One region of the Buttiauxella ferragutiae genome, then DNA from elsewhere that is predicted to be linked to it. Evidence: predicted binding sites of a transcription regulator. Region 1 holds the regulator's gene; each other region holds the start of a gene.
The links. Region 1 encodes PurR, which represses purine synthesis genes. Its sites were predicted from a motif close to CANGCAAACGTTTGCNTG; they were not measured.

Region 1 (10,342 bases):
TTTGATCACAGCTTTATGATGGCCGCGGCAGAACGCGCGTCATTAAAACGTAACCCTTTTCATCCGTTTGTCACCTTTGATACCGCCGCACTGAGCGGACTGGCATTAGGCCAAACGGTGCTGGCGAAAGCGTGTATTGCTGCTGGTATGCCGTTTGATAGCAGCCAGGCGCACTCTGCACTTTATGATACCGAGCAAACCGCGCAGCTATTTTGCGAGATAGTGAATCGCTGGAAGCGTTTAGGTGGCTGGCCGCTGCCACTCCCTGCAGACCCCGAATCGTGAGCATAAAAAAAGCGACCTTAACGGTCGCTTTTTAATAACTAACAGCAAATTACTCTGCGTCTGGCTCTTCAGATTTATGCTTAGCAGCAGATTCTTTAATCAGCGCCTGCAATTCACCACGTTGATACATCTCAATGATGATGTCGCAACCGCCAACCAGCTCGCCATCAACCCACAATTGTGGGAAAGTCGGCCAGTTGGCATATTTTGGCAACTCAGCACGGATGTCCGGGTTCTGCAAAATATCAACGTAGGCGAAACGCTCACCACAGGCAGACAGCGCCTGCACAGCCTGGGCTGAGAAACCACAGCTAGGCAGTTTCGGGGAACCTTTCATATAAAGAAGGATTGGGTTTTCAGTAATCTGTTGTTGGATTTTTTCAATAGTGCTCATTGCTTGCTTCCTCAAACCTGGTCTCGGCAGTAGCCTGCCATTGTAGCGATCGATACCCTCTCCAGAAAACACCAATTTTTGCAGGGTTTCTGTGTACTACGCGATGGAGGGATAACATGTCTCAAGAATAACACTTTTCCGGTAGCTGCAAATCAGGAATTAACCCTATCCCTGATCAATAAATCACCTTATGACCTTAAGTTTGATGATTTTTTTTGCGACTGGTTACGAAACAGCACGACGATAGGTAAAAGGTTGTTAACTTTATCTCACTTAATAGATTAGAATCGGCGGGTTTCGCAAAATCATACACGGGCATGATGGTAATTATCATGCATTCATTTTAACCAGGGGATTGTCGAGTGGCGCGGATAACAAAAATTTCTATCACGCTCTGTGCTCTGCTATTTACCTTGCCGTATACACCATTGACGCAGGCGTCTGAGCACGCTCGTCCCGTGGCGGCGCATAAAGCGCACGTTGTGAAAAGCACAACCAAGAGCACAGAAAAGAGCAGTAAGAGTAAAGATAAAACCACTACCGCCAGCAAGAAAACCAACACCACCTCCAAAACAACCAGCAAGAAAAAAGAAACCACTGCCTCAACGAGTAAAACCGCTAAAAACTCCAGCAGTGCTAAAACAAAAAATCTTGCCAGTAAAGACCGCAAAAAATCCTCTCAGCTCGCGAAAGTCCAGCCTGTTGCTCTCACCGAAAAATGCAGTAAACCTCGTAAAGGTTATAAAACGCATTGCGTGAAAGTCAAAGCAGAGCAACCAACGACGATTGCCGCTGCGCATAAAGTCCGGGTGCAAAAAGCACAGAAAACGGCGATGAACAAATTGATGGGCCAGATTGGCAAACCGTATCGCTGGGGTGGGACTTCACCGCGTACCGGTTTCGATTGCAGCGGTCTGGTTTATTACGCCTATAAAGATTTGGTGAAGTTCCGTATTCCACGCACTGCTAACGAAATGTATCACCTGCGTGATGCCTCTTCGGTGGATCGTGGTGAGCTGGAAACAGGTGACCTGGTATTCTTCCGTACACAAGGTCGCGGCACTGCGGATCACGTAGGCGTGTATGTAGGCAACGGTAAGTTCATTCAGTCTCCACGTTCTGGCAGGGATATCCAAATCACTTCCTTGAGCGAAGATTACTGGCAACGCCACTATGTTGGCGCTAAACGTGTCATGACTTCCAAAACCATTCGTTAAAAATTCGTCGAAAATCTGCGCCTGCCCTTCATTGGGCAGGCGTGTTCCTCTTTTGCTTACCCTTTCAATTTGTTACCCTAAACCCGCACTAAAAGTGTTGTCTAGATGTAAACAATAATAAGGAGTTAGCAATGTCGTTCGAACTACCTGCACTACCGTATGCAAAAGATGCTTTAGCACCGCATATCTCCGCCGAAACCCTGGAATACCATTACGGTAAACACCATCAAACCTATGTCACTAACCTGAATAATCTGGTTAAAGGCAGCGCGTTTGAGGGTAAAACCCTCGAAGAGATCGTTCGTACTTCCGAAGGTGGCGTATTTAACAACGCCGCTCAGGTCTGGAACCACACTTTCTACTGGAACTGCCTGGCACCAAATGCTGGCGGCGAGCCAACTGGCGAACTGCTGGAAGCCATCAATAAATCTTTTGGTAGCTTCGCTGAGTTCAAGCAGCAATTTACTGATGCTGCTATCAAGAACTTCGGTGCTGGCTGGACATGGCTGGTTAAACAGGAAGATGGCGCATTAGCGATTGTTTCTACCTCTAACGCTGGCACCCCACTGACGACTGCAGCTAAACCGCTGTTGACTGTGGATGTGTGGGAACATGCGTACTACATCGACTACCGCAATGCTCGTGCTGGCTACCTTGAGCATTTCTGGGCGCTGGTGAACTGGGCATTTGTTGCGAAGAATTTAGCAGCTTAATGCAAAAGTAAATGGGCCGCGATTTGCGGCCCATCTTGATCAAAGCGTAAAAATCAGTGCAGTACGGCAGTTAGTGCGCCGAAAACAATCAAAGCCAAAACAATTACCGTCGTCGTGATTGAAAATTTCAAATCGGTGCTCATCATTAAACTCCTTTTATATCCATACAATCGATGTGTCAGGGTGATTTTCCCACAACCAGAGATAAAAATCCTCCAGGTTTTAATCTGATATCAATTTTCCCTCTTCCACTTTTCGCCTGGATAGGCCAAAATCCCTCGCTAATTTGTTGCGTATCGTCAATTCAATGCCCTCCTCCCGTTTTATGTCGCAATCCCGGCATACCTGCAACCATCATGTTGCCTGTGGAGTCAGCGTACGCAAACGTTTAACATAATAGCAATCAAGGGTTTACGATATAGCCCGGAGTGAATTTTAATGGCGACAATCAAGGACGTGGCGAAGCGCGCAAACGTTTCCACTACAACCGTATCACATGTGATTAACAAAACCCGTTTTGTGGCGGAAGAAACGCGCAATGCGGTGTGGGCAGCAATTAAAGAATTGCACTACTCGCCAAGCGCCGTAGCACGAAGCCTGAAAGTTAATCACACCAAAACGATTGGTCTGCTTGCCACTTCCAGTGAAGCACCCTATTTCGCCGAGATAATCGAAGCGGTGGAAAATAGCTGCTTTGAAAAAGGCTACACCCTGATTTTGGGCAACGCGCACAACAACTTTGAAAAGCAGCGCGCTTACTTATCGATGATGGCACAAAAGCGAGTCGATGGCCTGTTAGTGATGTGCTCTGAATATCCTGAATCATTGCTCACCATGCTTGAAGAGTACCGTCACATCCCTATGGTGGTGATGGACTGGGGCGAGGCTCGTGCCGATTTCACCGACTCCGTGGTCGATAACGCTTTCCACGGCGGTTATCTTGCTGGACGTTATTTGATTGAACGCGGCCACCGCGAAATTGGCGCCATTCCCGGGCAAATGGAACGTAACACCGGTGGCGGCCGCCACGCAGGCTTTATGAAAGCACTGGAAGAAGCGGGAATTTCCATTCCGGAAAACTGGATTGTTCAGGGTGACTTTGAACCTGAATCAGGTTACCGCGCCATGCAGCAGATCATCGGCCAGTCTCATCGCCCAACAGCGGTATTCTGTGGCGGCGACATTATGGCGATGGGTGCTATTTGCGCTGCTGATGAAATGGGGCTGCGCGTGCCGCAGGATATTTCCGTTATCGGTTACGACAACGTGCGCAACGCGCGTTACTTCTCACCGGCATTGACCACCATCCACCAGCCGAAAGATTCGCTAGGGGAAACGGCGTTTAATATGCTGCTGGATAGAATCGTCAACAAACGCGAAGAGTCGCAGTCGATTGAGGTTCACCCGCGTCTGATTGAACGCCGCTCTGTGGCTGATGGCCCGTTTCGCGATTATCGCCGCTAAGTGTGTGTCGGATGTCGCGCAAGCGACATCCAGCAGACTTACAGCGGCTCCTGTAGCCACTCCTGATTCATCGTGTCACTATCGCCTAAGTAATCCAACAGCCAGGCCAACGCTGGCGATGCATCGTTTTGCTGCCATGTCAGGCAACATGCCGCGTCAGGGAATGGATTATCCAGCGTTAATTCGCGCCATTTCCCTGAAGCAACCCACGGTTTGGCAATATGTAACGGCACCATGCCGATACACAACCCCGCGCTCAAGCAATCCGAACCGGACGCCCAATCAGGCACTACCACGCGGCGCTGGTTATCTAACAGCCAGGTAATTCGTTTTGGTAATGAACGCGAAGTATCTTCCAGAACTAGCGATGGCCAGGCACGCAGGTCATCATCGCTTAACGTCCCATCGCACTGTGCCAGTGGGTGCGAGGAAGCCACCACGCAACGCCAGCTCAACGTTCCCATATCACGGAAGGCATAACGCCCCCCAACCGGAATCGCCTGAGTCGCGCCAATCGCCACTTCTACGCGTCCATCCGCCAGCGCATCCCACACGCCGTTGAACACTTCCTGAAAGATACGTAATTCGATATCAGGAAAATGGCGATAGAAATCCAGCACCAGTTGCCGCGTTCGCTCCGGTTTTACAATGTTATCAACTGCAATCGCCAGGTGACCACGCCATCCATTGGCGATCTGTTGGCACTGTTGCCGTGTCGTCATCATTTTTTTGATAACAGAGCGGCCTTCTTTGAGAAAAAAGACGCCAGCAGGGGTTAATTCAACATCCCGATGACGACGTTCGAATAGCGGAACGGCTAACCAATCTTCGAGTTGCCGCACCGTATAACTAATGGCAGACGGAACGCGGTGCAACTCTTGTGCTGCACCGCTGAAGCTGCCATTGCGCGCTACCGCATCGATGACTTCCAGCGAGTATTCTGACCACATTTCTTTGCTCACAAATTTTTTGAACGCAACCTACAAATATTAGCGTTTCACAAGCGTAATTGCACTCCGTACACTCTCGCGGCGATTAACCTGCAAGATAAAACAAGAGAAAATTATGCAACCATCAAAAGGATTTCTTATCTGGCTGGCCGGATTAAGTGTGCTGGGGTTCCTCGCCACAGACATGTATCTGCCTGCTTTCGCTGCCATTCAGCAAGATTTACAGACCGACGCCTCTGCCGTCAGTGCCAGCCTGAGTCTGTTCCTTGCCGGCTTTGCGTTTGCCCAGTTGATGTGGGGTCCATTGTCAGACCACTTCGGTCGTAAACCGGTATTACTGGCGGGTTTAAGCCTGTTCGCCATCGGTTGTATCGGCATGCTGTGGGTTGAAAGCGCCACCGCGCTACTGGTACTGCGTTTTGTTCAGGCGGTTGGCGTCTGTTCTGCGGCCGTCAGTTGGCAAGCTTTGGTGACCGATTACTATCCGGCGAATCGCGCTAACCGTATTTTCGCCACCATTATGCCACTGGTTGGCTTGTCTCCGGCGTTGGCACCGCTGCTCGGTAGCTGGATTTTGACTCACTTTGACTGGCAGGCGATTTTCGCTACCCTGTTTGCCATCACGCTGGTGCTGATGATCCCGACTTTACGTCTGAAACCCCGCACTCAGCATCATCCGCAAACCGAAGATAATAAAGTCAGCTTTACCTCTTTGCTGCGCTCACGCGTGTACAGCGGGAACGTATTGATTTATGCCGCCTGCTCCGCCAGCTTCTTTGCCTGGCTGACCGGTTCGCCATTCATTCTTAACGATATGGGTTATAGCCCGGCGGTTATTGGCCTGAGTTATGTGCCGCAAACCATCGCCTTCTTGATTGGCGGCTACGGCTGCCGTAGCGCGCTGCAAAAATGGCAAGGCAAGCAAATGTTGCCATGGTTACTTGCGCTCTACACCCTGAGCATTTTCGGTACCTGGGGTGTGGCGGTCAGCGGCCATGCCAGCCTCACGCTGCTATTGATTCCATTCTGCGTGATGGCGATTGCTAATGGTGCGATTTACCCGATCGTCGTTGCTTCAGCCTTGTTGCCATTCCCACAGGCCACCGGTAAAGCAGCTGCATTGCAAAATACGCTGCAATTAGGTTTGTGCTTCCTGGCAAGTTTGATGGTGTCATGGTTGGTCGCAACCCCGTTGTTGACCACCACCAGCGTCATGTTGGTGACCATCGTCTTAGCCATGTTGGGCTACTTGCTGCAACGCCGTAGTCATGTCAAAGTCTGGCAACCTGCTGAATCCGATGCACATTAATGTATCGTTTGCGTGACAGCAATGTAGTTAGCTTGCTAACAATATTTCATTGAATCACCGCCTGGGCGAGCCTATACTTATTTACGGCTTGACCGTCAGCACAATAATAATGACGTTTTGACGGGAGCCTTTGTGCTCCCGTTTGTTGTTTTAGAAGCTTTTTTTGTGGGCTCTCGCCCCCCTTTCTCTGTTCTACGTCGGATATCAGGCTCGCGGTATTTTCCGTGACATTTCTCACATGCCCAAAATAGCGTCTACGCTGTTTTAAGGTTCCTCTCACAATGGTGATGGAGAAGCTATGAGTTCATCGTGTATAGAAGAAGTCAGCATAAGAAATAACCCGTGGTATCGAATCGTGAGCGAAATGCTCACGCAGGCTGGCGTGGAAATTAACGGCCCGCGCCCTTTCGATATCCAGGTTAAGCATCCCGATTTTTTTAAGCGCGTGCTGCAAGAAGGCACCCTCGGGCTGGGTGAAAGCTATATGGACGGCTGGTGGGACTGCGAACGGCTGGATATATTTTTCAATAACACCATCCGTGCCGGACTTGAGAATCAACTCCCCCGCCATTTAAAAGACACCCTGCGCATTGCTGCAGCCCGAATATTAAATCTGCAATCCAAAAAACGCGCCTGGATTGTCGGTAAAGAACATTATGATCTTGGCAACGACTTATTTAGCCGGATGCTCGATGAACATATGCAATATTCCTGCGGCTACTGGAAATCAGCCACTACCCTTAGCGATGCGCAGAATGCCAAACTGAAAATGATCTGCGATAAGTTGCATCTTGAGCCAGGTATGACGCTGCTGGATATCGGCTGCGGCTGGGGTGGGCTTGCGGAATATGCCGCACGGCATTATGGGGCCGTGGTTCATGGCGTGACCATTTCTGCCGAGCAGCAGAAAATGGCTCAGGAACGTTGTCTCGGGCTGGACGTGACTATCTTGCTGCAAGATTATCGCGATTTAGAAATGCAGTTTGACCGCATTGTTTCAGTTGGCATGTTTGAACACGTCGGGCCGAAAAACTATGCCACCTATTTCAATGTGGTTGACCGCAACCTGAAACCAGAGGGTATTTTCCTGCTGCACACTATTGGTTCGAATAAAACCGATAACTGCGTTGACCCGTGGATAGACAAATACATTTTCCCGAACGGTTGCCTGCCGTCCGTGTGCCAGATTGCCGATGCCAATGAAGGCCATTTCGTGATGGAAGACTGGCATAACTTTGGTGCCGACTACGATAAAACGTTAATGGCATGGCACGAGCGTTTCCAGAATACCTGGCCGGAATTTGCCAGTAACTATTCAGAACGATTCAAACGGATGTTTAGTTATTACCTTAATGCGTGTGCCGGAGCCTTCCGCGCCCGCGATATTCAGCTGTGGCAAATCGTCTTTAGCCGCGGCATCGAACACGGCTTACGCGTCCCGCACTGATTTAATGCCCCGGCTAGTCCGGGGTTTAGCATTTTCTTAACAAATCGTGAACTTCTTCACGTTTCCAGCTCTCCTTTCCTCACGAGTTTGATCTCGCTAACACTTATCTCTTTATTCAATGGAAACCGGTTTCCCTGTTGTTTCACAATCAATCCACTTACCCCGACAATAACAAGGATACCGCCATGAGCATGTACCAAAAAATGGTCAATGTGATTGAGCAAAAAGTCACTCCCATGGCCGGAGCGATGGGCTCTCAGCGCCATGTCATCGCCATCCGCGACGGCTTTATCTCTGCCCTACCGTTTATGATCATCGGTTCTTTCTTGTTAGTATTTATTTTCCCGCCGTTCTCACCTGACAGTAGTTGGGGCTTTGCCCGCTCGTGGTTGAGTTTTTCTCTCACCTACCGCGAACAGCTGATGTTGCCGTTTAACCTCAGCATGGGTGTCATGACATTCTTTATTTCGGTCGGTATTGGTGCAAGCCTCGGAAAGCACTATAAGCTCGACCCGATTATGACCGGCTTACTGGCATTTATGGCTTTTTTACTGGTCGCAGCACCGTATAAAGACGGGCAGATTTCAACACAATACTTCTCTGGACAGGGCATCTTTACCGCTCTGCTGACGGCCATTTATGCCAGCGAAATGTATGCGTTCCTCAAACGCCACAACATCACTATCCGCTTGCCGAAAGAAGTCCCAACCGGTGTTGCGCGTTCGTTTGAGATCCTGATTCCGGTGGTGGTGATTGTCGCCACGCTCCATCCGCTGAACTTATTTATTGAATCGACCACCGGAATGATTATTCCGGAAGCGATCATGCACCTGCTGGCACCGCTGGTTTCGGCCTCTGACTCATTGCCTGCGATTCTGATTTCGGTGTTTATCTGCCAGATCCTGTGGTTTGCCGGTATCCACGGTGCACTGATTGTCACCGGGATTATGAACCCATTCTGGATGGCCAACCTTTCGGCGAACCAGACCGCACTCGCCGCCGGTAACGTGCTGCCACATATCTACCTGCAAGGTTTCTGGGATCACTACCTGCTGATTGGCGGCGTCGGTTCAACATTGCCGCTGGCGTTCTTGCTGCTGCGTAGCCGCGCCATTCACCTGCGTACTATCGGTAAAATGGGCGTGGTGCCAAGCTTCTTTAACATCAACGAACCCATTTTGTTCGGTTCGCCAATCATCATGAACCCGCTGTTCTTCTTGCCGTTTACTTTGGTGCCGATGATTAACGCAACCCTGGCTTACATCGCGACTAAATTAGGTTGGGTCGCACAAGTTGTGTCGTTAACACCGTGGACAACCCCGGCACCCATTGGCGCGTCGTGGGCCGCAAATTGGGCGGTAAGTCCCGTAATCATGTGCCTGATTTGTATGGTCATGTCGGCTGTGATGTATTACCCCTTCCTGAAGGCTTACGAGCGCACCCTGCTAAAACAGGACGAAGAGCGCAATGCACAGGAAAACGAGAACCCGATTACTGTAAGTTAATTTTTTATAGCCTGCCGGTATGGCAGGCTCGTCAAATGAGGAACAAAAATGAAATACCAATTTCCTGATAATTTTTGGTGGGGCAGCGCCAGTTCAGCACCACAAACGGAAGGCGAAACACTCGGATTTGGCAAAACGGCCACCATCTGGGATCGGTGGTTTAAAGAGCAACCGACCCGTTTCCATAACGGCGTAGGCCCGGCAGAGACTTCCACCTTCTACAAGAACTGGAAAGAAGATATTGCGCTGCTCAAAGCGCTTAATCACAACACTTTCCGTACCTCGATTTCCTGGGCTCGTCTAATTCCGGAAGGCCGCGGTACGGTCAATCAGGAAGCGGTGACCTTCTACAATCAAGTTATTGATGAATTACTGGCGCAAGGCATTAAGCCGTTCATCAACCTGTTCCACTTTGATATGCCAATGGTGATGCAGCAGCAAGGCGGCTGGGAGAATCGTGACGTTGTCACGGCTTATGCTGAATTTGCCAGCAAGTGTTTCGAATTGTTCGGCGACCGTGTAAAGCATTGGTTCACCTTCAACGAGCCAGTAGTACCGGTTGAAGGCGGCTATTTGTACGACTTCCATTACCCGAATGTAGTGGATTTCAAACGTGCAGCCACCGTGGCTTACCACACTATGATTGCGCACTCTCTGGCGGTGAAGGCCTACCACGAGCGTAACGACGGCGGCGAGATTGGCATTATCCTCAACCTCACGCCATCTTATCCACGCTCACAAAACCCGGCAGATGTGAAAGCGGCAAATATTGCTGACCTGATGTTTAACCGCAGCTTCCTCGACCCGGCGCTGCGTGGTGAATATCCGCAAGAACTGGTGGCGCTGTTGAAAGAACACGGCCAATTGCCAGTCTGCCAGCCAGAAGACAAAGCTCTGCTGGCGGCGGGTGTGGTCGATTTATTGGGTATCAACTACTACCAGCCGCGCCGCATCAAATGCCGCGACTCGCTAGTGAACCCTGACAGCCCGTTTATGCCAGAGTGGTTCTTCGAATCCTACGAAATGCCTGGCCGCAAAATGAACCCGTACCGTGGCTG
Region 2 (10,342 bases), 2.5 Mb from region 1:
CCTCGTCATCACACCTCAGCGTTGAATAAGAGTCCGGATTTACCTAAACTCTCCGCCTACATGCTTAAACCGGGACAACCGTCGCCCGGCTAACATAGCCCTCTCCGTCCCCCCTTCGCAGTAACACCGAGTACAGGAATATTAACCTGTTTCCCATCGACTACGCCTTTCGGCCTCGCCTTAGGGGTCGACTCACCCTGCCCCGATTAACGTTGGACAGGAACCCTTGGTCTTCCGGCGAGCGGGTTTTTCACCCGCTTTATCGTTACTTATGTCAGCATTCGCACTTCTGATACCTCCACCAGACCTCACAGTCCAGCTTCAACGGCTTACAGAACGCTCCCCTACCCAACAACGCATAAGCGTCGCTGCCGCAGCTTCGGTGCATGGTTTAGCCCCGTTACATCTTCCGCGCAGGCCGACTCGACCAGTGAGCTATTACGCTTTCTTTAAATGATGGCTGCTTCTAAGCCAACATCCTGGCTGTCTGTGCCTTCCCACATCGTTTCCCACTTAACCATGACTTTGGGACCTTAGCTGGCGGTCTGGGTTGTTTCCCTCTTCACGACGGACGTTAGCACCCGCCGTGTGTCTCCCGTGATAACATTCTTCGGTATTCGGAGTTTGCATCGGGTTGGTAAGCCGGGATGGCCCCCTAGCCGAAACAGTGCTCTACCCCCGAAGATGAGTTCACGAGGCGCTACCTAAATAGCTTTCGGGGAGAACCAGCTATCTCCCGGTTTGATTGGCCTTTCACCCCCAGCCACAAGTCATCCGCTAATTTTTCAACATTAGTCGGTTCGGTCCTCCAGTTAGTGTTACCCAACCTTCAACCTGCCCATGGCTAGATCACCGGGTTTCGGGTCTATACCCTGCAACTTAACGCCCAGTTAAGACTCGGTTTCCCTGCGGCTCCCCTATACGGTTAACCTTGCTACAGAATATAAGTCGCTGACCCATTATACAAAAGGTACGCAGTCACCCCATAAAAGAGGCTCCCACTGCTTGTACGTACACGGTTTCAGGTTCTGTTTCACTCCCCTCGCCGGGGTTCTTTTCGCCTTTCCCTCACGGTACTGGTTCACTATCGGTCAGTCAGGAGTATTTAGCCTTGGAGGATGGTCCCCCCATATTCAGACAGGATACCACGTGTCCCGCCCTACTCTTCGAGTTCACAGCATGTGCATTTTTGTGTACGGGAGTATCACCCTGTACCCTGCGACTTTCCAGACGCTTCCACTAATACACAAACTGATTCAGACTCTGGGCTGCTCCCCGTTCGCTCGCCGCTACTGGGGGAATCTCGGTTGATTTCTTTTCCTCGGGGTACTTAGATGTTTCAGTTCCCCCGGTTCGCTTCGTTAAGCTATGTATTCACTTAACGATAGTGTGACGAATCACACTGGGTTTCCCCATTCGGAAATCGTCGGTTATAACGGTTCATATCACCTTACCGACGCTTATCGCAGATTAGCACGTCCTTCATCGCCTCTGACTGCCAGGGCATCCACCGTGTACGCTTAGTCGCTTAACCTCACAACCCGAAGATGTCTCGTAAGACACAATCGTATGTTGTGAAAATTTGAGAGACTCGAACATATCGTATTCCCATTCCTTATTACGGAGGAATGAGACGACATGTCGTTTCAATTTTCAGCTTGTTCCGGATTTTTAAAGAGCAAATACTTCTCAGCACACTGTTAAACAGTACACTTAGAAGTATTGGGTGAGCATGAAATGATGGTGGAGCTAAGCGGGATCGAACCGCTGACCTCCTGCGTGCAAGGCAGGCGCTCTCCCAGCTGAGCTATAGCCCCATCGATTTCGTAAAACCTTTTGATTTACCTTTAACTTCTCATCAGGCAAGGCGCGTCACCGCGAAGCATACTAAAGTATGTGAGCGGGGTCGCAACACAGCATGGAGAGAAGTTTGGTAGGCCTGAGTGGACTTGAACCACCGACCTCACCCTTATCAGGGGTGCGCTCTAACCACCTGAGCTACAAGCCTATAAGGTTTTACTGCTCGTTTTCTATCAGACAATCTGTGTGAGCACTACGCAAGTTCGTATCTATTAGGTAAGGAGGTGATCCAACCGCAGGTTCCCCTACGGTTACCTTGTTACGACTTCACCCCAGTCATGAATCACAAAGTGGTAAGCGCCCTCCCGAAGGTTAAGCTACCTACTTCTTTTGCAACCCACTCCCATGGTGTGACGGGCGGTGTGTACAAGGCCCGGGAACGTATTCACCGTAGCATTCTGATCTACGATTACTAGCGATTCCGACTTCACGGAGTCGAGTTGCAGACTCCGATCCGGACTACGACGCACTTTATGAGGTCCGCTTGCTCTCGCGAGGTCGCTTCTCTTTGTATGCGCCATTGTAGCACGTGTGTAGCCCTACTCGTAAGGGCCATGATGACTTGACGTCATCCCCACCTTCCTCCAGTTTATCACTGGCAGTCTCCTTTGAGTTCCCGGCCGAACCGCTGGCAACAAAGGATAAGGGTTGCGCTCGTTGCGGGACTTAACCCAACATTTCACAACACGAGCTGACGACAGCCATGCAGCACCTGTCTCAGAGTTCCCGAAGGCACTAAGCTATCTCTAGCAAATTCTCTGGATGTCAAGAGTAGGTAAGGTTCTTCGCGTTGCATCGAATTAAACCACATGCTCCACCGCTTGTGCGGGCCCCCGTCAATTCATTTGAGTTTTAACCTTGCGGCCGTACTCCCCAGGCGGTCGACTTAACGCGTTAGCTCCGGAAGCCACTCCTCAAGGGAACAACCTCCAAGTCGACATCGTTTACGGCGTGGACTACCAGGGTATCTAATCCTGTTTGCTCCCCACGCTTTCGCACCTGAGCGTCAGTCTTTGTCCAGGGGGCCGCCTTCGCCACCGGTATTCCTCCAGATCTCTACGCATTTCACCGCTACACCTGGAATTCTACCCCCCTCTACAAGACTCTAGCCTGCCAGTTTCGAATGCAGTTCCCAGGTTGAGCCCGGGGATTTCACATCCGACTTGACAGACCGCCTGCGTGCGCTTTACGCCCAGTAATTCCGATTAACGCTTGCACCCTCCGTATTACCGCGGCTGCTGGCACGGAGTTAGCCGGTGCTTCTTCTGCGAGTAACGTCAATCGCCAAGGTTATTAACCTTAACGCCTTCCTCCTCGCTGAAAGTACTTTACAACCCGAAGGCCTTCTTCATACACGCGGCATGGCTGCATCAGGCTTGCGCCCATTGTGCAATATTCCCCACTGCTGCCTCCCGTAGGAGTCTGGACCGTGTCTCAGTTCCAGTGTGGCTGGTCATCCTCTCAGACCAGCTAGGGATCGTCGCCTAGGTGAGCCATTACCTCACCTACTAGCTAATCCCATCTGGGCACATCTGATGGCAAGAGGCCCGAAGGTCCCCCTCTTTGGTCCGAAGACGTTATGCGGTATTAGCTACCGTTTCCAGTAGTTATCCCCCTCCATCAGGCAGTTTCCCAGACATTACTCACCCGTCCGCCGCTCGTCACCCAGGAGCAAGCTCCCTGTGCTACCGCTCGACTTGCATGTGTTAGGCCTGCCGCCAGCGTTCAATCTGAGCCATGATCAAACTCTTCAATTAAAAGCTTGATTTGCTTCAACTCGTGAAGCGGTGCTCAAAAATTAACTTTCGTAATAATTCAACTAAATGAATTACTGCTTGGTCACTCTTCAAGACTTGATATTTTTTTGATACCCGAAGGTATCTGAGATATCAATCCTGCGAGTGCCCACACAGATTGTCTGATAAATTGTTAAAGAGCAGTGAGTTAGGCGCTTTCGCTTGCTAACTCGAGGTGGCGTATATTACGCTTTCCTCTTTCAGAGTCAACCCTTAATTTCAGGATATTTGACTCTCATCGCCGCCGTTACTCTGTGATGTTGTTCACATGTTCCGTGTCGATGGAGGCGCATTATAGGGAGTTCTGCTGAGGCTGCAAGCCTAAATATGCAGTAATTTGACTGACTGCTGCAATCCCCAGCAAAACCCCGCCTTATACGCAGTTGTGCACAAAGTTATCCACAATTGTGATGAAGTCCCAAATTTTGCGAGCGTGACGCAAACGTTTTCGCTACAATGCCCCCGCATTAAAAGGACACCCCGTTTTGGGGCGTTAGCTGAGTTTTAGGGAAAATAACTAAAATTCAGCTAACGCTCTTCTATATGCGAACCAAAGCTAAGGGATCAAACCATGCAACAACGTCGTCCTGTACGCCGCGCTCTGCTCAGTGTTTCTGACAAAGCCGGTATCGTCGAATTCGCCCAGGCGCTCTCCCAACGTGGCGTGGAGCTGCTGTCCACTGGCGGAACCGCTCATCTGCTGGCTAAAGCTGGCCTGCCGGTAACCGAAGTCTCTGACTACACCGGTTTCCCGGAGATGATGGATGGACGTGTCAAAACCCTGCATCCAAAAGTCCACGGCGGCATTCTGGGTCGTCGCGGCCAGGATGATGCCATCATGGAACAACACGCTATCTCCCCGATTGATATGGTTGTCGTCAACCTCTATCCATTCGCCCAGACTGTTGCCCGCGAAGGTTGCTCTCTGGAAGATGCGGTAGAGAATATTGATATCGGCGGCCCAACCATGGTGCGCTCGGCGGCGAAGAACCATAAAGATGTCGCAATCGTAGTAAAGAGCAGTGACTACGAAGCGATCATTAGCGAGCTGGATGCTAACGAAGGATCCCTGACGCTCGAGACTCGTTTCGATTTGGCGATTAAGGCTTTCGAGCACACCGCCGCTTACGACAGCATGATCGCCAACTACTTCGGTAGCATGGTTCCTGCCTATCATGGCGAAAGCAAAGATCCTTCCGGTCGCTTCCCTCGCACGATGAACCTGAACTTCATTAAGAAGCAGGATATGCGCTACGGTGAAAACAGCCACCAGCAAGCCGCCTTCTATATAGAAGAAGAAATTAAAGAAGCGTCGGTTGCCACCGCGACACAAGTTCAGGGCAAAGCGCTCTCTTATAACAACATTGCTGATACCGATGCAGCACTGGAATGTGTGAAAGAGTTCAGCGAGCCTGCCTGCGTAATCGTGAAGCACGCCAACCCTTGCGGCGTGGCTGTCAGCGATTCCTTATTTGATGCATACGACCGCGCCTATAAAACCGACCCAACTTCCGCATTCGGCGGCATCATCGCGTTCAACCGTGAACTGGATGCCGAAACCGCGCAGGCGATTATCTCTCGCCAGTTTGTCGAAGTGATTATTGCCCCGTCAGCAAGCGTTGAAGCGCTGAAGATTACTTCCGCTAAACAAAACGTTCGCGTTCTGACTTGCGGCCAGTGGCAGCAGCGTGTTCCGGGTCTGGATTTCAAACGCGTTAACGGCGGTGTGTTAGTACAGGATCGCGATCTGGGTATGGTGACGGCCGCAGACCTGCGTGTTGTCAGCAAGCGCCAGCCGACAGAGCAAGAACTACGTGATGCGTTGTTCTGCTGGAAGGTGGCGAAGTTCGTGAAGTCCAACGCGATTGTCTATGCCCGCGAGAATATGACTATCGGTATAGGTGCGGGCCAGATGAGCCGTGTTTACTCCGCCAAAATCGCCGGTATCAAAGCAAGCGATGAAGGCCTGGAAGTGAAAGGTTCAGCAATGGCGTCTGATGCCTTCTTCCCATTCCGTGACGGTATTGATGCCGCAGCGGCAGTTGGCGTGAGCTGTGTTATCCAGCCTGGCGGCTCGATCCGCGATGACGAAGTGATTGCCGCCGCTGACGAACATGGGATCGCGATGATCTTCACAGACATGCGCCACTTCCGCCATTAATCCTGGAGCATCTATAAATGAAAGTATTAGTGATAGGTAATGGTGGGCGCGAACATGCGCTGGCCTGGAAAGCGTCACAGTCGCCATTGGTACGCACGGTATTCGTTGCACCAGGCAATGCCGGTACAGCTCTGGAACCTGCTTTGCAGAACGTGGCGATTAACCCGACGGACATTCCTGCTCTGTTGAGTTTTGCGCAAAATGAAAAAATCGACCTGACGATTGTTGGCCCGGAAGCACCACTGGTGATTGGCGTGGTTGATGCCTTCCGTGCCGCTGGTCTGAAAATCTTTGGCCCAACCCAAGGTGCCGCGCAGTTAGAAGGCTCTAAAGCCTTTACCAAGGATTTCCTGGCTCGCCATAAAATCCCAACTGCTGAATACCAGAACTTCACCGAAGTGGAGCCTGCTCTGGCCTACGTCCGTGAAAAAGGTGCACCGATTGTGATTAAGGCCGATGGCCTGGCCGCAGGTAAAGGCGTGATTGTCGCTATGACGCTGGAAGAAGCAGAAGCCGCCGTTAACGATATGCTGGCGGGTAACGCATTTGGTGATGCCGGCCACCGTATCGTGGTGGAAGAGTTCCTTGATGGCGAAGAAGCCAGCTTCATTGTCATGGTAGACGGCGAAAACGTGTTACCAATGGCCACCAGCCAGGATCATAAGCGTGTTGGCGATGGCGATAGCGGCCCGAATACTGGCGGTATGGGTGCGTACTCCCCGGCTCCGGTCGTGACTGATGAAGTCCACCAGCGTGCTATGGATCTGGTTATCTGGCCGACCGTGCGCGGCATGGCAGCTGAAGGGAATACCTATACCGGTTTCCTGTATGCCGGGCTGATGATCGACAAGCAAGGTAACCCAAAGGTTATCGAGTTTAACTGCCGCTTTGGCGACCCTGAAACCCAGCCTATTATGCTGCGCCTACAATCAGACCTGGTTGAGCTGTGCCTCGCCGCATGTGATGGCAAGCTGGACGTGACAACATCGAAGTGGGACGAGCGCCCATCTCTGGGTGTAGTGATGGCGGCTGGCGGCTACCCTGCCGATTACCGTCACGGTGATGTGATTCACGGTCTGCCACTTGAAGAAGTCGCAGACGGCAAAGTATTCCACGCCGGAACCAAATTGCGTGAAGACGATATGGTGGTGACTAATGGTGGTCGCGTTCTGTGCGTGACCGCATTAGGCGATACCGTCGCACAAGCGCAGCAGCGAGCTTATGAGTTAATGAAGGATATCCACTGGGATGGCAGTTTTAGCCGCTCAGACATTGGTTATCGTGCCATTGAGCGTGAAAACGCGAAATAAGACTCGAAGTGCTCCTGAAAGACCGCCCGCGTGGCGGTTTTTTTATCTAGAATTTCGCAGGCTTCGGTTGCCAGCTACAGAAGTCCTGATTCGCCACCAGTAATAGTTGTGAACCTTCTGGTGCTTCCAGCCACGCAATGCTGACATCCATCGATGAGTGACGTTGTCGATTCGCAATATGGCTTAGCGCCGCGCTATCGAGATTGGGTTCGATTGTCTCGCCTTCACAGGTCGTCACTGTACCATTGCTGTGCCAGCGCCCTTGTCGCAAAACAACACGCCCAGTACGCAATGCTTCACTTGTGGCTTTCATCTGGCTCGCCTGATATTGATACAAGGCGATTTGGTCGTTAGAGAGCTGCTGCTTTTGACCGTCTACTTCGCGCTGCATAAAGCTCAGTTCGCCGTGATCGTCAAAACGCACTTTTACGTGCTCTGACGGCTGACTCAAAATCGTCATTTCAATCGAAATGAGTTGCTCACCCTGCCAACGGTAATCACTGGTGGTGGTTGCACCCTTCTGCCTCGGGCTAAACGCCGTAAGCATGCGGATAGTGTCATCATCACTGTTGTCTTTACGCCAAATGCGCACAACACCTTGATCGGCAATATAGCCGCTCGCGGTAAATGGCGGGAGAGGAGGTTTGCTGCTGCATGCCATTAACAGCAATGTGCCTGTCAGAACGGCCAAAGGACGCCAGACAAACAAAAGGGGCGTAAACGCCCCCCTGCTAAAACTGTTCACTGACACTTGTTAACTTACTTAACAGCGTCTTTCAGTGCTTTGCCTGAAACAAATGCCGGCACGTTAGCTGCGGCGATTTTGATTTCATTACCGGTTTGCGGGTTGCGGCCAGTGCGCTCAGCACGGTGGTTTACCTTGAAGGTACCGAAACCAACCAGTTGTACAGCATCACCTTCTTTCAGAGACTCAGTAATTGCAGCCAGAGTGGATTCCAGAGCAGCTTTAGCCTGTACTTTAGACAGGTCAGCCTTGTCAGCAATTACATCAATCAGTTGAGTCTTGTTCATAAGTTATCCTTACAATGTGTTTATCGCTTGCTAAGCATCGAGTGCGACGGAAATGCCAAAAAAGCACTCTCCTGCATACACGCACCGATAGCCACTATTTTTCGCCCCACAAATGTAGACCAGACGGGGGGCTAATTGGAAGCCTTCAGGGGTGACAATTCGGACTGTAAGTCACGTTTTGCTGTCTTACTGCTGAAAAATTATACCAATATTGCTGCTACCCGCCTCGCGCAGGTCCGAGCGAAGCCCTTTGATCAACTCAATATCACGTTCTTCGCAGTCAGCCAACAGACGGAAAATCTCCCACTGAATGTCCCATTCCTCTTCAACAGCAGGGTTTTCTTTCAGTTCTTCGTCGGTCATTTCGCGACCAGCCTGGGTCATTTCTAACATAGCAACAGTCGTAATTGATGCCTTGCTGACTTCAATTGCGTGTTCCAGCGTTTCCCCTGAAAGACGTGAATGAAGTAATTCACTCAGCGCAACGCAAGCATCGATTGCCGGATAAACACCGTAAATATCGTAGTCATCAGCAACTGGAATACCTTCTTCGAATTTCTCGAGTTGGCTATCAAAGTTAACTTTCGCATCTTTGACCGTCAATGTTTCCCAAATCAAATCGAGAATGCGGCGATACAGTTGAGGATCACCAAATTCGGTCTGCTGGCAGAACATGGCGTAATTCGGGTACATACGTTCGCATAAAGAAGCCATGAAAGTGACATGCTGCCAGCTTTCCAGTTTCTCAAGGCGCAGATGGATTGGGTTTTGTAACATAACGATGTCTCAAAGACGGAATATTAGCGGCAGTTTACCTTAATCACCCTTGAATTGCTTGCCACCGAGTGAAAGCCGGACGCCCCGAAGCTACGGCATCCGCCCAGCGAGTCGGCTCGGGTAAACGGTAACCTGCCAGGCAACGATTAACCCATAACAACGCGGTATCAAGGCTGACACGATGGCCTGTTGAGACAAACAGCGGGTTGCAGCGCTTTTTACTGCGCAGCACCCAGGCAAGCGCTTCACCTTTGTCGGTCAGCAACTGGCAAGCGCCAGGTTCTTCAGAGAGCGCGTCAAACTTCCCACACAAGCGTTTCTTGGCAACGCCAATCGTCGGCACATCCACCAGTAGGCCAAAATGGGCAGCAACGCCCAAACGCCGTGGGTGCGAAATGCCGTGGCCATCGACAAACAGCAGGTCAGGTTTTTGCGATAGCATTTCCCACGCGGCAAGCAGTGCGGGATATTCGCGAAACGAAAGGAATCCGGGGATATAAGGCATGGTGGTGGCGACACGCGCCACCTGATATTCAACCAGCTCGAGGGAAGGATATTTCAACAGTACGATTGCGGCTCGTGTCACATCACCACCCTGCTCAAAACCAACGTCAGCCCCGGCGATTAACCGGGGAGGATCTTGATCAAAGCGATCCTCGCGGCAGACCTGTGAAGCGAGTTCGATCTGTTGTGCGCGCAAGCTTGCAAGATCCATCCCCGATCCTTACTGGTGATACGGCTTCGACAAACGGTGCACCGCTTCGACAAATGCACCCGCGTGTTCTGGTGGAACATCCTGGTGAATACCGTGGCCCAGGTTAAAGACATGCCCTTCGCCTTTACCGAACCCAGCCAGAATAGTCGCCACTTCTTCTTCAATGCGAGCCGGTTGCGCATACAGCATGGACGGGTCCATATTACCCTGCAACGCCACTTTATGGCCCACACGACGGCGAGCGTCGGCAATGTCGGTCGTCCAGTCTAACCCCAGCGCATCACAGCCGGTTTCAGCCATTGCTTCCAGCCACTGGCCGCCGCCTTTGGTAAACATCGTCACCGGCACACGACGACCTTCGTTTTCACGCAGCAGGCCATCAATGATCTTATGCATGTAATACAGCGAGAACTGCTGATAATCACGCCCGGTCAACACGCCGCCCCAGGTATCGAAAATCATCACCGACTGCGCACCCGCTTTGATTTGCGCATTCAGATACAGCGTGACGCTTTGCGCCAGCTTGTCGAGCAGAAGATGCAGCGCTTGCGGGTCGGCATACATCATCTTTTTGATAACGGTAAAGGCTTTGCTGCTACCACCTTCAACCATATAAGTCGCCAACGTCCACGGGCTGCCGGTAAAACCAATCAACGGTACTTCGCCTTTTAGCTCACGGCGAATGGTACGC
Region 3 (10,342 bases), 2.5 Mb from region 1:
ACAATCCAGTCTGCCGTTTTAATCACGTCCAGGTTATGTTCGATAACCACAATGGTGTTGCCCTGATCGCGCAACTGATGCAGAACTTCCAACAACTGCTGGATATCGGCAAAATGCAGGCCAGTGGTTGGCTCATCAAGGATATACAACGTCTGGCCAGTGCCACGCTTAGAAAGCTCACGCGCCAGTTTCACACGCTGTGCTTCACCGCCTGACAACGTCGTTGCTGACTGCCCAAGCCGAATGTAAGACAAGCCTACGTCGATGAGCGTTTGCAGCTTACGCGCCAGCGCCGGTACGGCATCAAAGAATTCACGAGCATCTTCAATGGTCATATCCAGCACTTCGTGGATGCTTTTGCCTTTGTACTTAACTTCCAGCGTTTCGCGGTTATAGCGCTTCCCTTTGCACTGGTCGCATGGCACGTAAATATCCGGCAAGAAGTGCATCTCGACTTTGATCACGCCATCGCCCTGGCACGCTTCGCAGCGCCCGCCACGCACGTTAAAGCTAAAACGCCCTGGCGTATAACCTCGCGCACGGGATTCCGGCACGCCCGCAAACAGCTCGCGCACTGGTGTAAACACGCCGGTATAAGTCGCTGGGTTTGAACGTGGTGTACGGCCAATCGGGCTTTGGTCGATATCAATAACTTTGTCGAAATGCTCCAGACCATGAACTTCGCGGTACGGCGCAGGTTCTGCAAGCGTTGCACCGTTCAATTGGGTTTGAGCAATCGGGAAAAGCGTATCGTTAATCAGCGTCGATTTACCGGAACCTGAAACCCCGGTCACGCAGGTAAACAAGCCGACGGGCAGCGTCAACGTCACATCTTTCAGGTTGTTGCCCTTCGCACCAACCAGCTTCAACACCTTCTCTGGGTCAGCGGGAACGCGGTGTTTCGGCAGCGCAATTTCACGCTTACCGCTGAGGAACTGCCCGGTCAGAGATTCCGGCGCATCGATAATATCCTGCATGGTGCCTTCGGCAACGACATGGCCGCCGTGAACACCCGCACCCGGGCCGATATCGATAATATGGTCTGCGGCACGAATCGCATCTTCGTCGTGTTCGACGACAATCACGGTATTACCGAGATCGCGCAGGTGAATCAGCGTTTCCAGTAAACGTTCGTTATCGCGCTGATGCAGACCGATTGACGGCTCATCGAGCACGTACATCACGCCCACAAGACCCGCGCCAATCTGGCTTGCCAGACGAATACGCTGCGCTTCACCGCCCGAAAGTGTCTCTGCGGAACGGGAAAGTGACAGATAATTTAGGCCGACATTCACCAGGAATTTCAGGCGATCGCCAATCTCTTTCAAGATTTTTTCAGCGATTTGCGCACGTTGCCCACTGAGCTTCATGTTGTGGAAGAACTCCATCGCATGACCAATGCTCATATCAGAGATAGTTGGCAGCGGCGTGTTTTCAACAAACACGTGGCGTGCTTCACGGCGCAGACGCGTACCTTCGCAGCTTGCGCATGAACGGTTGCTGATAAATTTCGCCAGTTCTTCACGCACCGCGGAAGATTCGGTTTCTTTATAGCGACGTTCCATATTATGCAGAACGCCTTCAAACGGATGGCGGCGCACCGAGGTATCACCACGGTCGTTTATATATTTGAATTCAATGCTTTCTTTACCCGAACCATTCAGCACCACGTTTTTCACGCTGGCGCTCAGTTCGTTCCATGGCGTTTCGACATCAAACTTATAATGCTCTGCCAGCGAACGCATCATGGTGAAGTAATAGAAGTTACGGCGATCCCAGCCGCGAATTGCACCGCCAGCCAGCGAAAGTTCACCGTTTTGCACCACGCGTTCCGGGTCGAAATACTGCTGTACGCCAAGCCCGTCACAGGTTGGGCAGGCACCGGCCGGATTGTTGAACGAGAACAGACGTGGTTCCAGCTCGCGCATGCTGTAGCCGCAAATCGGGCAGGCAAAGTTGGCAGAGAACAGCAACTCTTCGGCTTTTTCATCGTCCATATCGGCGACAACCGCAGACCCACCGGACAAATCCAGCGCAGTCTCAAACGACTCAGCCAGGCGCTGTGCTAAATCCTCACGCACCTTGAAACGGTCAACCACCACTTCAATGGTATGTTTTTTCTGTAATTCCAGCTTTGGCGGATCGGAGAGATCACACACTTCGCCGTCGATCCTCGCGCGGATATAACCCTGGCTTGCCAGGTTTTCCAGCGTCTTGGTGTGCTCGCCTTTTCTGTCTTTAATAATCGGCGCAAGCAACATCAGGCGCTTACCTTCCGGCTGCGCTAAAACGTTATCGACCATCTGGCTGACCGTTTGTGCTGCCAGCGTGACATTGTGGTCTGGGCAACGCGGTTCACCGACACGCGCATACAACAGGCGCAAGTAGTCATGAATTTCAGTGATGGTGCCGACGGTTGAACGCGGGTTGTGCGAAGTGGATTTCTGCTCGATAGAAATCGCCGGCGACAAACCTTCAATGTGGTCGACATCCGGCTTTTCCATCAATGACAGGAACTGACGCGCATAGGCGGAAAGGGACTCAACGTAACGACGCTGCCCCTCGGCGTATAAGGTGTCGAAAGCCAGTGAGGATTTGCCAGAACCCGAAAGCCCAGTCACAACAATCAGCTTGTCGCGTGGAATAACGAGGTTAATATTTTTGAGATTGTGGGTGCGGGCGCCCCGAACTTCGATCTTATCCATTCACCTTTCCCGGTTTAAACGCTTTTTGCCAGGCCGCACTGGAGGCCGCCGACGATCACAAACGGCTAATTATGACACAATAAAACCTGAATGAATATCCAGTGTTTTAATGCAACAATGTATACCCCGAAGACATTCTGGAATGCATCCCGCAGCTATAAAGATTAGGGGTGGCGTGGTAGAATCGAGGGTTTACACTACTTATTAAACGTTTCAGGAGACACGACCATGGCCAGCAGAGGCGTAAACAAGGTGATTCTCGTCGGGAATCTGGGTCAAGACCCGGAAGTACGCTACATGCCAAATGGTGGCGCAGTTGCCAACATTACTCTGGCCACGTCAGAGTCCTGGCGCGATAAGCAAACCGGCGAAACCAAAGAAAAGACTGAATGGCACCGCGTAGTGCTGTTTGGCAAACTGGCAGAAGTCGCGGGTGAATACCTGCGTAAAGGCTCCCAGGTTTATATCGAAGGTGCATTGCAGACGCGTAAATGGACTGACCAGGCAGGCGTTGAAAAATACACCACCGAAATCGTGGTTAACGTTGGCGGCACCATGCAAATGCTGGGTGGCCGTGCAGCAGGCGGTGCTCCAGCAGGTGGCGGTAACCCAGGTCAGCAGCAAGGTGGTTGGGGTCAGCCTCAGCAACCGCAGCAGGGTGGCAACCAGTTCAGCGGCGGCGCGCAATCTCGTCCGCAGCAGAGCGCACCAGCACCATCTAACAATGAACCACCAATGGACTTCGACGACGACATTCCTTTCTAAAATTAATTTTAGAAATCATCGTTAAGAAACCTGTTATCAAACCCCGATCTTTTCGGGGTTTTTTTATTTATAGATGAATACGTTATCAACAGTTATTAGATTTAATAACTTCAAAAACCCATTAATACATTTCTAATGATGTCAGATAAATCCTAATACCTGGATTCCCGTCACTCAGGAGAAGCGGCAAAAAGAGTAAAATCTGCGCACCGATTTTCGCCTGTACGAATACCCAAAAGCCTGGGCAGCAAACCAAATCAATAATTCGGTATACCCTCCCGTGATGACAACTATTCACGCGGGCCGCTTAATTTAAACAGGGAAATAATCCGTTATGTCTCGACCCGTCCGCATGCCAGTTGTTGTTTCCTGGCTGTTCGCCAGTATTGTTACGCTATTACTGACCGCGTGTGGTGGAAGTGAAACTCCATCAAAAACCACTGCTCAGACTTCACCGCCAGCGGTACAAACAAAAATCGAATTTCTGGAACGCTGGGATGTCGATCGTTTGAATCGTATCCTGAAAACCGATACGCCTCAGCAGTTCGGTGTTCATACCACCTACACACCGGCACGCAATGCCGTCAATCTGTACCGGGTCACTTACGCTTCAGTGATTCCCAACATGGGAAATAAACCAACCGTAGCATCAGGTTTGCTGGCGATACCGGATAACGCGGCAACAACACATACATTGCCGATGGTTTCCTACCAGCACGGCACGGTCTACGGGCGTCAACAAGTGCCATCATTCCCTGACCAATCCCCGGAAACTCAGCTAATGATTGCTCAGTTCGCAGGCCAGGGTTATGTGTTGATTGGTGCGGATTACTTTGGGCTTGGCACGTCGACAGAGCCTGAAGGGTACATGGTGAAAGCCAGCCATCAGCAGGCGACTTATGACATGCTAATGGCCAGTCGGAACGTACTGAAGCAGAAGAATATTTCGACCAATAAACTCTTTCTTGCAGGCTGGTCGCAAGGCGGCTTTGTTTCGATGTCATTGCTGCAAAAACTTGATGTTATGGGTGTGAAGGTCGATGCCACTGCGACAGCTAGCGCGCCGCTGGATTTATATGCGCTGGTGAGTGGTGCGCTCTACACACCGCAAGCGCATCCTGCGGTCTGGCTGAATAGCATTTTCATCCTTGCCGCCTTCTCCTTCGAAAACTATTACGATTCGCCTGACTTAGCGCGATCCGTGATTGCCGATAAGTACTATACGATGTCAAAAGCAGCTTACGACCGCACGCCGTACACCGGTGCGATCCCGACGGATCTGCATATCCTGCTTCGCCCTGAAATGTACGATCCTCAGGCTTTAAAAGCGTCAGCTTTCGGGAAATTGCTCAGTCAGACAGAAGCCTACAAATGGGATTACCGTTCTGCGGTGCGCAATTATTATGGCGACGCGGATGAAGCCGTTCCGGTAGACGACGCGCGTATGGCAATGACTTATGCAATGCAGAAGGGTGACTCGATGGTGAAGGCCATTTCCACTGGGGAAACCGATCATCGTGGTACGTTTGCGACAGCGGTGCCGGAATGGAAAAGCTGGTTTGATGGGTTGTCGAAGCAGTAAAACAGTTTGATTGCAGTGGTCAATATGAACTTGAGGGGGCTTTGCCCCCTCAATTTGATCAGGTCATCACCATCGGCCATTCAGGTGGGGTGTGGCTTGAGATCTCAATCATAATGTCTTTAAACGATTCCCAGATAACCGGGAAGTCGGCCAATGTCAGGCCCAATAAACCGGTCGCAAACCACAATGAAGCCGCGATGCCCAGGCCACTGCTGATCGCGGCTAAAAACGCGTAATCAGATTTGCGAAATTGAATATTCAACGTGCTGGCTAAAAACATCAAAACCGCACTGACTAAAGGCCAGCGCATTAGCAAAACGCTGGTTGTGATTGCCGCCATGAATCTGTGCCTCGGAACGAAAATGTAAGAGAATTCCTGTTTCACAGGATTTGTGAACTATATCACAATCGTTCTTTTAATAGCCACTTGAGCAGCACATTTTCTGTTCCGTTTTTTCGATGAACTCAGGTACAAATATTTAGCGGACAGCGTCAGGCGTGATGGCGATAGTCGGTTGGTGTGCGGTCAAACTCACGGCGGAAAACGCGTGAAAAAGTCTGCTGAGACACGTAACCGTAATCCATCGCGATATCGAAAATCGGGCGCTGAGTGTTGCGTAACTCTTTCGCCGCCATCAGTAGTCGGCGCTGACGAATGTATTCACCCAACGTCTGGCGTTTCACGGTACGGAACATCCTTTGTAGATACCATTTTGAATAACCAGATTTTTTTGCCACAGCGTCAATGCTCAGCGGCTGATCAATGTGATCGTCAATCCATTCAGTCAATGTTTGAATAATATCCTGGTGTGCCATAAACCATCCCCATAGCCGGATTTGTTGGCAGCGAGTATAATTCCTCAAGTTAACTTGAGGTAAAGAGCAAAATGGAAAAGAAATCACCGCGCTTTAAATCATTACTGAGTCCGGGAGAAGTGGCGAAGCGTAGCGGCGTCGCCGTGTCTGCGTTGCACTTCTATGAGAGCAAAGGGTTAATCAAAAGCGTACGAAATAGCGGCAACCAACGGCGCTACACGCGTGATGTGCTGCGAAACGTGGCGATTATTAAGATTGCCCAGCGCATTGGTATTCCACTGGCGACGATTGGTGAAGAATTTGGTGTGCTGCCTGATGGGCATAAAATTAATAAAAACGACTGGAAAAAGATGTCGTCACAATGGCGTGAAGAGCTGGAGCGGCGCATTCATACATTAACCGCATTGCGGGATGAACTGGATGGCTGCATCGGTTGCGGCTGTTTATCGGGTGCCGATTGTCCATTGCGCAATCCTGGCGATAAACTCGGTGAGCAGGGGACGGGCGCGCGTCTTCTTGAGGATTAACACTGGCGTGAAGCGATGGAATGGCAGGCAAAACTAAAGCGCCCAACTTCGGCGCTTTAGTTTGTTCCCGGTCTTTGTCTTTCGATCTATCCCGCTTTTCGCAAGGAGGGTTTCCCCCGACATCAGCGTCCCTCAATCACACATTCTCAGGAGGTTCCGGATTGCGCTGACAACTTAATTGTAGATCCCTTCGGCCAGGTTTCAAGGTGATTTGCATCTTTTTTGTACAGTTCTAATACTTCACTTTTTGCTCATTTACCTATAGTTAACTCATCTTGTTAAACAGAAGGTTGACTCATGCTTATCGTCCATCACCTCAATAACTCCCGCTCGCAGCGTATTTTATGGATGCTTGAAGAACTGCAAGTGCCGTACCAGATTGTTCGCTATCAGCGCGAACCGACCATGCTGGCACCTGAGTCATTAAAATCTGTGCACCCGTTAGGGAAGTCGCCAGTGGTGGAAGATAATGGCAATATTCTCGCCGAGTCAGGGGCAATCATTGAATATCTGCAAGAAACCTACGATTTAGAAAGCCGCTTCAAACCGATTTCCAGCCAGGAAAAACTGCGTTATCGCTTTTGGCTGCATTACGCCGAAGGATCGTTAATGCCATTGCTAATGATGAAACTGGTTTTCGGCAGCCTGGGAAAAGAGCCTGTTCCGTGGTTACTGCGTCCGGTTGGTAATCTACTGGGGCAAGGTGTGCAAAAGGCCTATCTGAATAAACAGATTATGACCCATGCGCGTTATCTCGAAGATTCGCTACAAAAAAATCCGTGGTTTGCAGGCCAGGCGTTTAGTGCGGCAGATATACAGATGAGTTTCCCGGTTATCGCGTTGCTCTCTCGCGGCGGCATCAACGATTTACCGAATCTCCAGAATTGGCACAGTAAAGTGCAAATGCGCCCTGCCTGGCAGAGAGCAATTCAGCAAGGTGGGCCGTTCGAAATCCCTTAATTCCTTCTATCGAAAAATCCTATGAGTCAGGAAAATATATAACCAGTATCTTGCATCATTGTTGCTAAATTGCGCATTGACGATAACGTTTGCGCACGAGGTGGCGATAATTTCGCCTGCTAACGCTTTTTTCCGCAAAAAGCGGCAAAGTTCGGTTGAAAATCCATGTAAGAAGGCCGGATAATCGTTTGCCTTAATTTTGACGCTCAGTTTGTATGCGCGGAGTTAAACGTTTGCTTTTTTTGTGACGCCCCTTTTTTGTCGCAAACGCAGCACAGGGATCAATTCGTATTCTTTAAGAATTTGAACGTTTAATTGGCAGCGGTCTGCCAACCACGCATACCAACGTAATCATAAAAATCTCAGGGGATTTTTCACTATGTCTAATCATTCTCCGCGTGCAACCGGCGGTCTCGATGCCTGGTTCAAAATATCTGCACGTGGCAGTACCGTTCGTCAGGAAGTGGTGGCGGGTTTAACCACTTTCCTCGCGATGGTGTACTCCGTGATCGTCGTGCCGGGCATGCTCGGTAAAGCAGGTTTCCCTCCTGCGGCGGTCTTTGTGGCAACTTGCCTGGTCGCCGGTGTTGGCTCTTTGGTGATGGGCCTGTGGGCAAACCTGCCGCTGGCCATTGGTTGCGCTATTTCACTGACTGCCTTTACCGCATTTAGCCTGGTATTAGGTCAACACATCAGTGTGCCTGTTGCTCTGGGTGCTGTTTTCCTGATGGGTGTGCTGTTTACTATCATCTCTGCAACCGGCATTCGTAGCTGGATTTTGCGTAACTTACCGATGGGTGTTGCGCATGGCACGGGTATTGGTATCGGCTTGTTCCTGCTGCTGATTGCGGCAAACGGTGTCGGCCTGGTTATCAAAAACCCGCTGGATGGCTTGCCCGTTGCGCTGGGCCATTTCGCCAGCTTCCCGGTCATCATGTCTTTGATTGGCCTGGCGGTCATCATCGGTCTGGAAAAGCTGAAAGTCCCTGGCGGCATTCTGCTGACCATCATCGGTATTTCTATTTTTGGCCTGATTTTCGATCCAACCGTGCATTTCTCTGGCATCTTCGCGATGCCATCGCTGAAAGATGAAGCGGGCAATTCACTGATTGGTAGCCTGGATATTATGGGCGCGCTGAATCCAGTGGTGTTACCGAGCGTTCTGGCGTTGGTGATGACGGCGGTATTCGATGCAACCGGCACCATCCGTGCTGTCGCGGGCCAGGCAAATCTGCTGGATAAAGACGGTCAAATCATTGATGGCGGTAAAGCACTGACTACCGACTCCCTGAGCTCCGTGTTCTCAGGCCTGGTGGGTGCAGCGCCAGCGGCCGTTTACATCGAGTCTGCGGCAGGTACTGCGGCGGGCGGTAAAACCGGTCTGACAGCCATCACCGTCGGCGTGCTGTTCCTGCTGATTCTGTTCCTTTCTCCGCTCTCTTATCTGGTTCCTGCTTACGCCACCGCTCCGGCGCTGATGTATGTGGGTCTGCTGATGCTGAGCAACGTGGCAAAAATCGACTTCGCTGATTTCGTTGATGCCATGGCTGGCCTGATCACTGCGGTATTCATCGTGCTGACCTGTAACATCGTTACCGGCATCATGATTGGCTTTGCATCGCTGGTCATTGGCCGCGTTGTTTCTGGTGAATGGCGCAAGCTGAACATCGGTACCGTGGCTATCGCAATCGCCTTAGTCGCATTCTATGCCGGCGGTTGGGCAATTTAATTTTACTCGTCATACTTCAAGCTGCAGGGTTGTTGGCTGCACTCGCGAACCCCAGTCACTTACTTTAGTAAGCTCCTGGGGATTCGCTCTCTTGCCGCCTACCTGCAACTCGAATTATTTAGAGCAAAAACTCTGAATACTCCTTTCAAAACCAATCAAATCTTTTCCTGTTTCCTTCCTGTGTAAAAAGTTGTTTTACTATTGGGTATAACAACATCCTGCAAAAAGGGTTTCACAAAACACTGCGACTAAGGAAAGCATGGAAATCTTCTTTACTATTCTCATCATGACCCTTGTGGTTTCGCTCTCTGGTGTGGCTACACGTATGCTGCCGTTCCAGATCCCGCTTCCGTTAATGCAAATTGCGATAGGTGCCGTGCTTGCCTGGCCTCACTTCGGTTTGCATGTTGATTTCAATCCGGAACTCTTTCTGGTGCTGTTTATTCCACCATTGCTGTTTGCCGATGGCTGGAAAACACCGACCAACGAATTTCTTCGTCACGGGAGGGAAATCATTGGCCTGGCGCTGGTTCTGGTGCTGGTCACTGTGGTTGGCATTGGCTTCCTGATTTACTACCTGGTGCCAGGCATTCCGCTACTTCCGGCATTTGCTCTGGCGGCGGTGCTTTCACCGACCGATGCCGTGGCGCTTTCCGGTATCGTCGGAGAAGGGCGCATTCCTAAAAAAATTATGGGGATATTGCAGGGCGAAGCGCTGATGAACGACGCATCCGGCCTGGTATCGTTAAAAATGGCCGTCGCGGTGGCGGTTGGGTCGATGGTCTTTAGCGTCGGCGGAGCGACCTTCGAGTTCTTCAAAGTGGCGATTGGCGGCCTGCTGGCGGGGATTGCCGTCAGTTGGCTGTACGGAAAATCACTGCGCCTGATGAGCCGCTGGAGCGGTGATGAACCCGCCACGCAAATCCTGCTGCTGTTACTGCTGCCGTTTGCTTCTTACCTGATTGCTGAACACATTGGCGTTTCCGGCATCCTGGCCGCCGTGGCCGCCGGTATGACGATCACCCGTTCTGGTGTGTTGCGCAGTGCTCCACTGGCGATGCGCCTGCGTGCCAATAGCGTCTGGGCGATGCTCGAGTTTGTGTTCAACGGCATGGTGTTCTTGCTGCTGGGCCTGCAATTACCAGACATCATGAAAACGTCGATTGCTGCCGCAAACGCCGATCCGAACGTCGAATTGTGGATGCTATTTGTTGACATCGGGCTTATCTATTTTGCCCTCATCGGCTTACGTTTCTTG

Region 2: a site for PurR is predicted at 4,092-4,109, ahead of purH (bifunctional phosphoribosylaminoimidazolecarboxamide formyltransferase/IMP cyclohydrolase). Genes of this name have one in related genera too.
Region 3: a site for PurR is predicted at 7,578-7,595, ahead of MNO13_RS22755 (NCS2 family permease). Genes of this name have one in related genera too.

The regions. Positions count from the first base shown of each region.
Region 1 is NZ_CP093332.1:2,477,331-2,487,672, reverse strand. Features, by position in the region: gene rnt (ribonuclease T) at 1-285, shown strand, start outside; gene MNO13_RS11440 (Grx4 family monothiol glutaredoxin) at 335-679, opposite strand; gene MNO13_RS11435 (C40 family peptidase) at 1,042-1,896, shown strand; gene sodB (superoxide dismutase [Fe]) at 2,028-2,609, shown strand; gene cydH (cytochrome bd-I oxidase subunit CydH) at 2,663-2,752, opposite strand; gene purR (HTH-type transcriptional repressor PurR) at 3,048-4,073, shown strand; gene punR (DNA-binding transcriptional activator PunR) at 4,112-5,023, opposite strand; gene punC (purine nucleoside transporter PunC) at 5,139-6,332, shown strand; gene cfa (cyclopropane fatty acyl phospholipid synthase) at 6,631-7,779, shown strand; gene MNO13_RS11405 (PTS sugar transporter subunit IIC) at 7,965-9,284, shown strand; gene MNO13_RS11400 (glycoside hydrolase family 1 protein) at 9,333-10,342, shown strand, end outside.
Region 2 is NZ_CP093332.1:5,008,709-5,019,050, forward strand. Features, by position in the region: rRNA gene MNO13_RS23010 (23S ribosomal RNA) at 1-1,534, opposite strand, end outside; tRNA gene MNO13_RS23015 (tRNA-Ala) at 1,742-1,817, opposite strand; tRNA gene MNO13_RS23020 (tRNA-Ile) at 1,932-2,008, opposite strand; rRNA gene MNO13_RS23025 (16S ribosomal RNA) at 2,078-3,617, opposite strand; gene purH (bifunctional phosphoribosylaminoimidazolecarboxamide formyltransferase/IMP cyclohydrolase) at 4,228-5,817, shown strand; gene purD (phosphoribosylamine--glycine ligase) at 5,835-7,127, shown strand; gene MNO13_RS23040 (DUF1481 domain-containing protein) at 7,174-7,872, opposite strand; gene hupA (nucleoid-associated protein HU-alpha) at 7,887-8,159, opposite strand; gene MNO13_RS23050 (YjaG family protein) at 8,346-8,936, opposite strand; gene nfi (deoxyribonuclease V) at 8,980-9,651, opposite strand; gene hemE (uroporphyrinogen decarboxylase) at 9,661-10,342, opposite strand, start outside.
Region 3 is NZ_CP093332.1:4,945,464-4,955,805, reverse strand. Features, by position in the region: gene uvrA (excinuclease ABC subunit UvrA) at 1-2,705, opposite strand, end outside; gene ssb1 (single-stranded DNA-binding protein SSB1) at 2,934-3,470, shown strand; gene MNO13_RS22780 (alpha/beta hydrolase family protein) at 3,805-5,052, shown strand; gene MNO13_RS22775 (YjcB family protein) at 5,111-5,392, opposite strand; gene soxS (superoxide response transcriptional regulator SoxS) at 5,545-5,868, opposite strand; gene soxR (redox-sensitive transcriptional activator SoxR) at 5,940-6,395, shown strand; gene MNO13_RS22760 (glutathione S-transferase family protein) at 6,693-7,355, shown strand; gene MNO13_RS22755 (NCS2 family permease) at 7,735-9,084, shown strand; gene MNO13_RS22750 (Na+/H+ antiporter) at 9,344-10,342, shown strand, end outside.